One region of the Glaciecola sp. G7-5 genome, then DNA from elsewhere that is predicted to be linked to it. Evidence: predicted binding sites of a transcription regulator. Region 1 holds the regulator's gene; the other holds the start of a gene.
The links. The regulator FliA, encoded in region 1, starts transcription of late flagellar genes. The targets are predictions, from matches to a motif close to CTAAAGNTNNNNNNNNNNNNGCCGATA.
Positions count from the first base shown of each region.

Region 2: the regulator FliA is predicted to act here: its motif matches at 1,937-1,963, upstream of flgM (flagellar biosynthesis anti-sigma factor FlgM).

Region 1 is NZ_CM147892.1:4,187,447-4,190,864, reverse strand. It holds gene flhF (flagellar biosynthesis protein FlhF) at 1-209, shown strand, start outside; gene AC0L6H_RS18535 (MinD/ParA family ATP-binding protein) at 218-1,069, shown strand; gene AC0L6H_RS18530 (RNA polymerase sigma factor FliA) at 1,079-1,807, shown strand; gene cheY (chemotaxis response regulator CheY) at 1,850-2,233, shown strand; gene AC0L6H_RS18520 (protein phosphatase CheZ) at 2,256-3,014, shown strand; gene AC0L6H_RS18515 (chemotaxis protein CheA) at 3,027-3,418, shown strand, end outside.
Region 2 is NZ_CM147892.1:4,288,777-4,292,194, reverse strand. It holds gene AC0L6H_RS18955 (flagella assembly protein FlgT) at 1-194, opposite strand, end outside; gene AC0L6H_RS18950 (LPP20 family lipoprotein) at 475-987, shown strand; gene flgN (flagellar export chaperone FlgN) at 1,132-1,563, opposite strand; gene flgM (flagellar biosynthesis anti-sigma factor FlgM) at 1,570-1,902, opposite strand; gene flgA (flagellar basal body P-ring formation chaperone FlgA) at 2,186-2,965, opposite strand; gene AC0L6H_RS18930 (chemotaxis protein CheV) at 3,096-3,418, shown strand, end outside.

The DNA.
Region 1 (3,418 bases):
TAGATGAATGTTACAGCATGGGTGAGGCGCTCAGCGTCATCATAGAGAACGATTTATCACTAAGCTATGTTACCGACGGACAGCGCGTACCTGAGGATATAAAGCTAGCTGACTCAGCGAATTTAACACTTATCGCCGCCAAGCTCTTTCAACGCTATGGCAACGGCGAAATGTCATCGGCAGTAGCCGCAGATGTAGGTGCATTATGATGGATAGCATAACCGAAGATCAGGCCAGCAGTTTACGCCGGCAAAATCAAAGTAAACAAATAAAAGTAGTAGCGGTTACCGGTGGCAAAGGCGGAGTAGGTAAAACGAGCATTACACTCAATACCGCTATTGCGGCAGCCAAAATGGGTAAAAAAGTCATGGTGCTTGACGCTGACTTAGGCTTAGCCAATGTTGATGTCATGCTGGGTTTGCGAGTAGAGCGAAACCTTTCACACGTATTAAATGGCGATTGTACCCTCGATGAAATTTTAGTTACCGGTCCATATGGCGTCAAAATAGCACCGGCAACATCGGGCACAAAATCGATGACTGAATTGTCGAGCCACGAACATGCTGGTTTGATTCGCGCCTTTGGTGAGCTACGAACGCCCATTGATATGCTAATTATTGACACCGCAGCGGGTATTTCAGACATGGTAGTGAGTTTCTCAAGAGCTGCCCAAGACGTTGTTATTGTTGTGTGCGACGAACCAACGTCGCTTACCGATGCTTATGCACTTATCAAAATTTTAAACCGAGAGCACGGCGTTTTTAAGTTCAAAGTCGTGGCAAATATGGTGAGAAGCGAACGAGAAGGGCGCGATCTTTTCAATAAGTTATCGAAAGTAACAAGCCGTTTCTTGGATGTAGCGATGGAGTTAAATGCCATCGTCCCCTTTGATGAAAACGTGCGTAAGTCAGTACGTAAACAAACCGTAATTGTAGATGCATTTCCTAGCTCGCCTGCTGCTAAAGCAATCAATAAGCTAGCAGAGGATATGTGTAGTTGGCCGATTCCAAATCAGGCAGGTGGACATTTGGAATTTTTCTTAGAGAACCTTGTGTCATTGCATGAGTAGGTAAACAAAGTGAGTACAAAAGTGACTGGATATCAACAGCAAATAGACAAAAACCAACTGGTTGAAAAACATGCACCCTTGGTAAAACGCATTGCCCACCATTTGTTAGCAAGACTGCCCGCAAGTGTGTTAGTCGATGATCTTATTCAATCAGGCATGATTGGGCTGCTAGAGGCGGCGCGAAACTTTGACGGCACCAAAGGTGCAAGTTTCGAGACCTTTGCAGGGATTAGAATACGCGGCGCAATGCTTGACGAAATTCGCAAAGGCGATTGGACGCCAAGGTCGGTACACAAAAACTCTCGTGCTATTACCGAAGCGGTAAATATCGTAGAGCGTGACACCGGTCGAGACGCCCGAGATGTTGAAGTGGCAAAGGTGTTAGAAGTTTCATTGAAAGATTATCATCAAATGTTGGGCGAGGTTAACGCCGGCAAATTGGTGGGAATTGAAGATTTAGGTGTTAGTGAAGATGTTTTAACTACCGAAGAATCAAAAGGTGCCGATAAACCCTATGAAGACATGGTTCAAGGTTCGTTTCAAAAGGCATTGGCCAAAGCGATAACAACTCTACCGGAGCGAGAAGCTATCGTTCTGTCGCTGTACTATGACGAAGAGTTAAACCTGCGTGAAATTGGCGAAGTACTTGAAGTAAGCGAATCAAGAGTAAGTCAAATTCATTCGCAAGCGATGATTAAACTTAAATCGAAAATGCAATCATGGCGAATCGAACAATGAAAATATATTTTTTAATAGTTAGCATCCATTTCGGAGGTAGTTTTGGATAAGAATATGAAAATCCTCGTAGTTGACGACTTTTCAACTATGCGTCGGATAATTAAAAACTTGTTGAAAGACTTGGGTTTTACCAACATACAAGAAGCTGACGATGGCAACACCGCGTTACCGATGTTGGTGCAAGGCGATTTTGACTTCGTTGTGACCGACTGGAATATGCCTGGTATGCAAGGTATTGACCTTCTGCGAGCTATTAGAGCTGATGATAAGCTTAAACATTTACCTGTATTAATGGTAACGGCAGAAGCGAAGAAAGAGCAGATAGTTGCAGCTGCGCAGGCCGGCGTAAACGGTTATGTGGTAAAACCATTTACAGCGGGAACACTAAAGGAAAAGCTCGATAAAATATTTGAGCGTTTAGGGTAATTCCATTTTTTAGGTGACCACTATGACGGAAAACACGTCGAAAAAACAAGCGCTTATAACAATTGAACAGGCTAGATTATTAGTACAGCATCTAGAATCTGATGATATAGAATCAGTTAACGAAATTATTCATACAATTACGTTGCAAGAATCACCTGAGCTATTTTCTGAAGTTGGTAAGCTAACTCGCCAACTTCACAATTCACTATCTACTTTCCAACTAGATGATCGCATCAACGGCTTAATGACTAACGAGATGCCTGATGCGAGATCACGCTTAGAATACGTAATTGAACAGACCGAAAAAGCCGCTAATTCAACCATGGATGCTGTAGAACGGAGTATGTCTATAGCCGACCAACTTAATGGGCGTTTAGCGAGCATTATGCCCGAATGGCGAAAATTAATGAGTCGCCAAATAGAACTGGGTGAATTCAAACAATTATGCTTAACATTAGATCAGTTGTTAGAGGACGCGACAGATGATTCGCTGGCCTTAAACGGAATGTTAACTGAAGTATTAATGGCGCAAGGTTTCCAAGATTTAACTGGTCAGGTTATTCGTCGTGTTATCGATTTAGTCAAAGAAGTAGAAGACCACCTTATTGAAATGCTTGCTAGTTTTGGCGGCGAAGAGCAACAAAAAGATAAATCTAAAACAACGTGCAAATCTGGCGATAAAGTGAAAGCCGAAGGGCCAATTATTGATGCAACAAAGCGTGACGATGTGGTTAATAACCAAGACGACGTTGATGATTTGTTGTCGAGCTTAGGGTTTTAGGGGAGCAGACGAATGTCGTTTGAAGTCGACGAAGACATAATGCAAGATTTCTTGGTGGAAGCCGGAGAAATACTTGAACAACTACAAGAGCAGTTGGTTGAATTAGAAAATAATCCAGAAGATGGAGAATTGCTAAATGCGATTTTCCGTGGCTATCACACTGTTAAGGGTGGTGCAGGATTTCTGGCGCTAACTGAGCTAGTAGAAATATGTCATGGCGCTGAAAACGTATTTGACATAATGCGAAATGGCCAACGTACACTCAATCCAGAATTGATGGATGTGATTTTGCAGGCCACCGATGTGGTGGTTGACATGTTTGAACGTGTTAAGGCCCGCGAACCATTAGAAGCTGCACCAGCAAGCTTAATCGAGATATTGCATAAACTGAGCAAGCCTGAACA
Region 2 (3,418 bases), 100 kb from region 1:
CTAACAGACGCGCCAGCAAATAAGAGCGCTTGCTTAATCGCTTCTTCGGTTGCTTCTTTGCGCGCGTTATTTTTGTCGCCGTTGATCACTACTGCTTGGCCCGTTGCACTAAACCAAGCGGCGTGAGCCATTGGTGAATAATGAAGCAGGCAAACCAAGCTAACTATCATTAAGCCTAAACTTTGTTTTTGCATGTGTTTTCCACTAAATTAACTAAACGAATATCTACACGGCAAATTTATTCCGCATTTCATTTTGACTCGCTTTCTTATATGCAAAATCTATTCAAGATATGTGCCACTAAATTCTGAAGCCAAATGGTTAAAAAAACGCTGAGTTGTCGGAAAATAGGGCGCTGGCGTAAAAGCTATACTCTGCAAATCTGAGGCTAATGCCATATTTCAGATTATTTATTATATGGCACAGGCTTTGCTAACACTTCAGTAATAAGAGAATATTTAATTGGAAGCGCATATGATTGAATCAGCACAAAAGCCCAATTCCACCGTATTTAACGTAAACAAAAAACTATTAATACGCGCCAGTTTCATTGCACTGAGCCTTTGTTTAACCGCATGTGATAGCTTAATTACTAAACATGTTGAGTGGGAAACAATCGAACCGGAAAGTTATCCGGTATTAAATGCAGTAGGCTATGCGCCGATTACCGCACAAATTGGCTTAGATGTTTCATCTAAGCGTTTAATGGCAATAAAGGCATCGAAACTTGATGCTTATCGCGAACTTGCAGAGCAAGTTTATGGCCAAAAAGTTGACGGTGAGCAAGAGTTGGCTAACCTTGTGTTAACCAATAATCAATTGAAATCGTCAGTTGAGGGCGTAATAAGGGGAGCTAGAGTGGTTAAAACCTATCCTGTGGGTGATGACACTTACGCAACCGAGTTAGAGCTCGATATGCAAGTAGTGCACAACATCTATTTATCGACGGCTCAGCCCAAAAGAATCCGTAAAATTAGTTATTACTAAAGTCTAAACTAAGCCTACATGCAAACGGACCTAACTGAAGGGTTCGTTTTTTTGTCCTAAAATTGATAATCCGTAAATAGGATAGGTAAAAAAGCACAAAAAAAGCGCCTAAGCGCTTTTTTAATTAATTGGGTGTTGTTCAGCTTAGGCAGAAATGCCTTTTGATGAACTGTCGCCGTTGGTTCTTCCCGAACGGTCATAGGTCATAGATTCTTTTGCTCTTAGTTCCATCATAAAATTACGTAGATGAACTAATCTAAGTTGGCCTTGTTCAACCGACTTTGCGTTTATTTGCGTTAAGTACTTGCATTCAAACAGCACTTGTTTGCAGTCTTGCAGCAGGCTTTCGCAGACCTCTGGAATTTCAGCGCTCTGAAGCCTACGCTTATACAGCGTATCGACTGCGGAGTCTTGTGACTCAATTTTATCGAGTAAATCCTGCTTATCCTGAAGCAATTGCATCAAGGTCTCAGGCTCTCTGGAGCTGATTAAGTGCAACTCTTGCTCGAGCAGGGCCTTTAAGTCTCGAAGAAAGGCCAGTTGGCTCGATATTGCATTTTCAAGACTTGTTTTCATAATCGTTTACGCCTTTATACCAAGAATTTGAGATTCTAGAACCGCTATTTTCTTCGCTAATACTTCAGGGTTGATTTTATATTCCCCGTCGTTAATAGCTTTCTTCAAGCGATCTACTTTTTCTTGATTGACAGGCGCTTCTGAGCCTTTTTTCTGCACATTAGTTAACTGCTGTGCAGATTGAGTCAAAGACACCGAATCAGTTTTAGCTGGCACGGCAGACTTGCTATCAGCTGCTTGGCTCGCTGCACCACTAGACTGGTTTTGTACTTGTTGCTGAGCAACTTTAGACGCGTCTAGTTGTGGTTTGTTCGTATTGTTTACATTATTTATTGACATAAATTCCTACCACTAAGATTACCTCTGTAAAGGGTATCGACCGGCTTTTTATTTTCTTTAATGCTAAATGACAAAAAAATGTCACTTTCTAAAAAAAACTTCAAACAACCTATCGGCTGGGTATTTCCTATACTCTATCACTACTGTGTTATTAGTACATCTTTACTGTTTGTTGTCACACATTTATTGCATTTACAGATAAGCGCCTTAAAAATGGTGTTCCGTAGCGCCCTCTGCAATCTTCGTACCATGCTTTAGTGTTTATCAATAAATGTATGTTGCTTCAAATATTGATTTCTACCAGCGAGGTACTCGCAATTTTTGCGAATACTAATTTATCGGATGAAATATTGCGAACTTGAATAGTATCACCTAAAACACCATCTTCTTCTGCCACACCATAAACCTTAATTGAAAGTCCGGCACTAACCGCAGCAATAGTGACACGGTCGCCTTTACAAATAAAACACAGCATGCGGTCCCCAATAATATTTCCTGAACGCGTTCGGCGCTTAATTCTTGCTCCAACTATGTCCTCAATATTATTAAAGGTAGTACCTCGCAGTTTATTCTTATCCATTTCAACAAGTTCTAGATTTGCGTGGCTAAGTAGAGTCCCAGGACTGAGGTTTTCGCTACTAACGACCACCTTTTGAATAAGCGCTACGCTGGCATGCATAAATAAATACCAGTTGGTATTGTTACAGCTCACCTTTATTGACATGTTTGATTGTTGTTGAGGGTTGGTGTTTGTTGAAAATTCAAAAGGACTATCGCAGAAAGGAATATTGATACGCTCATCTATTTCTCTTACTTTTATTTTTAGATCGTCATTATTTTCGAGGTAACCATCTTGTGAAAGCTTGTCTTCTATAAAAGCATATACTTGGCTTTCTAGACTCTGCCTTGGATTGTGTAATTCAACCTTGTGATTTTGTGCTAGTGCATAGTCACTAATTTGCGCTTGCGCGACAAGTGAAAATATACATGTAGACATAATTAAAAAACACGTAAAGACTATCCTGATAATGGCCGATACCCTTGTATATTTGTTTGCTAGCATAAAATTGTACCTTTTGCTGTTAAGTGTGAAAGGTGACTTGCGACACAGACGCCATAACTTTGGCGCACACACTATCTAAAGTTGCGTAAGGCTAGCTAACGCAACAATCATGCCTAAAACGGGGGTTCGCATGTCAAGTATTATGGATTCGGTAAATCAGCGCACGCAGTTGGTCGGTCAGAATCGTTTGGAGCTTTTGCTGTTTCGATTAAATTCAAAGCAGCGTTTCGGTATAAATGTATTCAAAGTGCGAGAAGTATTGCAATGTCCTCCTTTAACCTCAATTCCTAAGTTACATGCAATTGTAAGAGGGATCGCGCATATTCGTGGACAAACGATTTCAGTTATCGACTTATCGATGGCGACTGGTGGAGCACCAATAGAAAACGTGTCCGACGCCTTTATTATTATCGCTGAATATAATCGCTCAGTGCAGGGCTTTTTAGTCGGCTC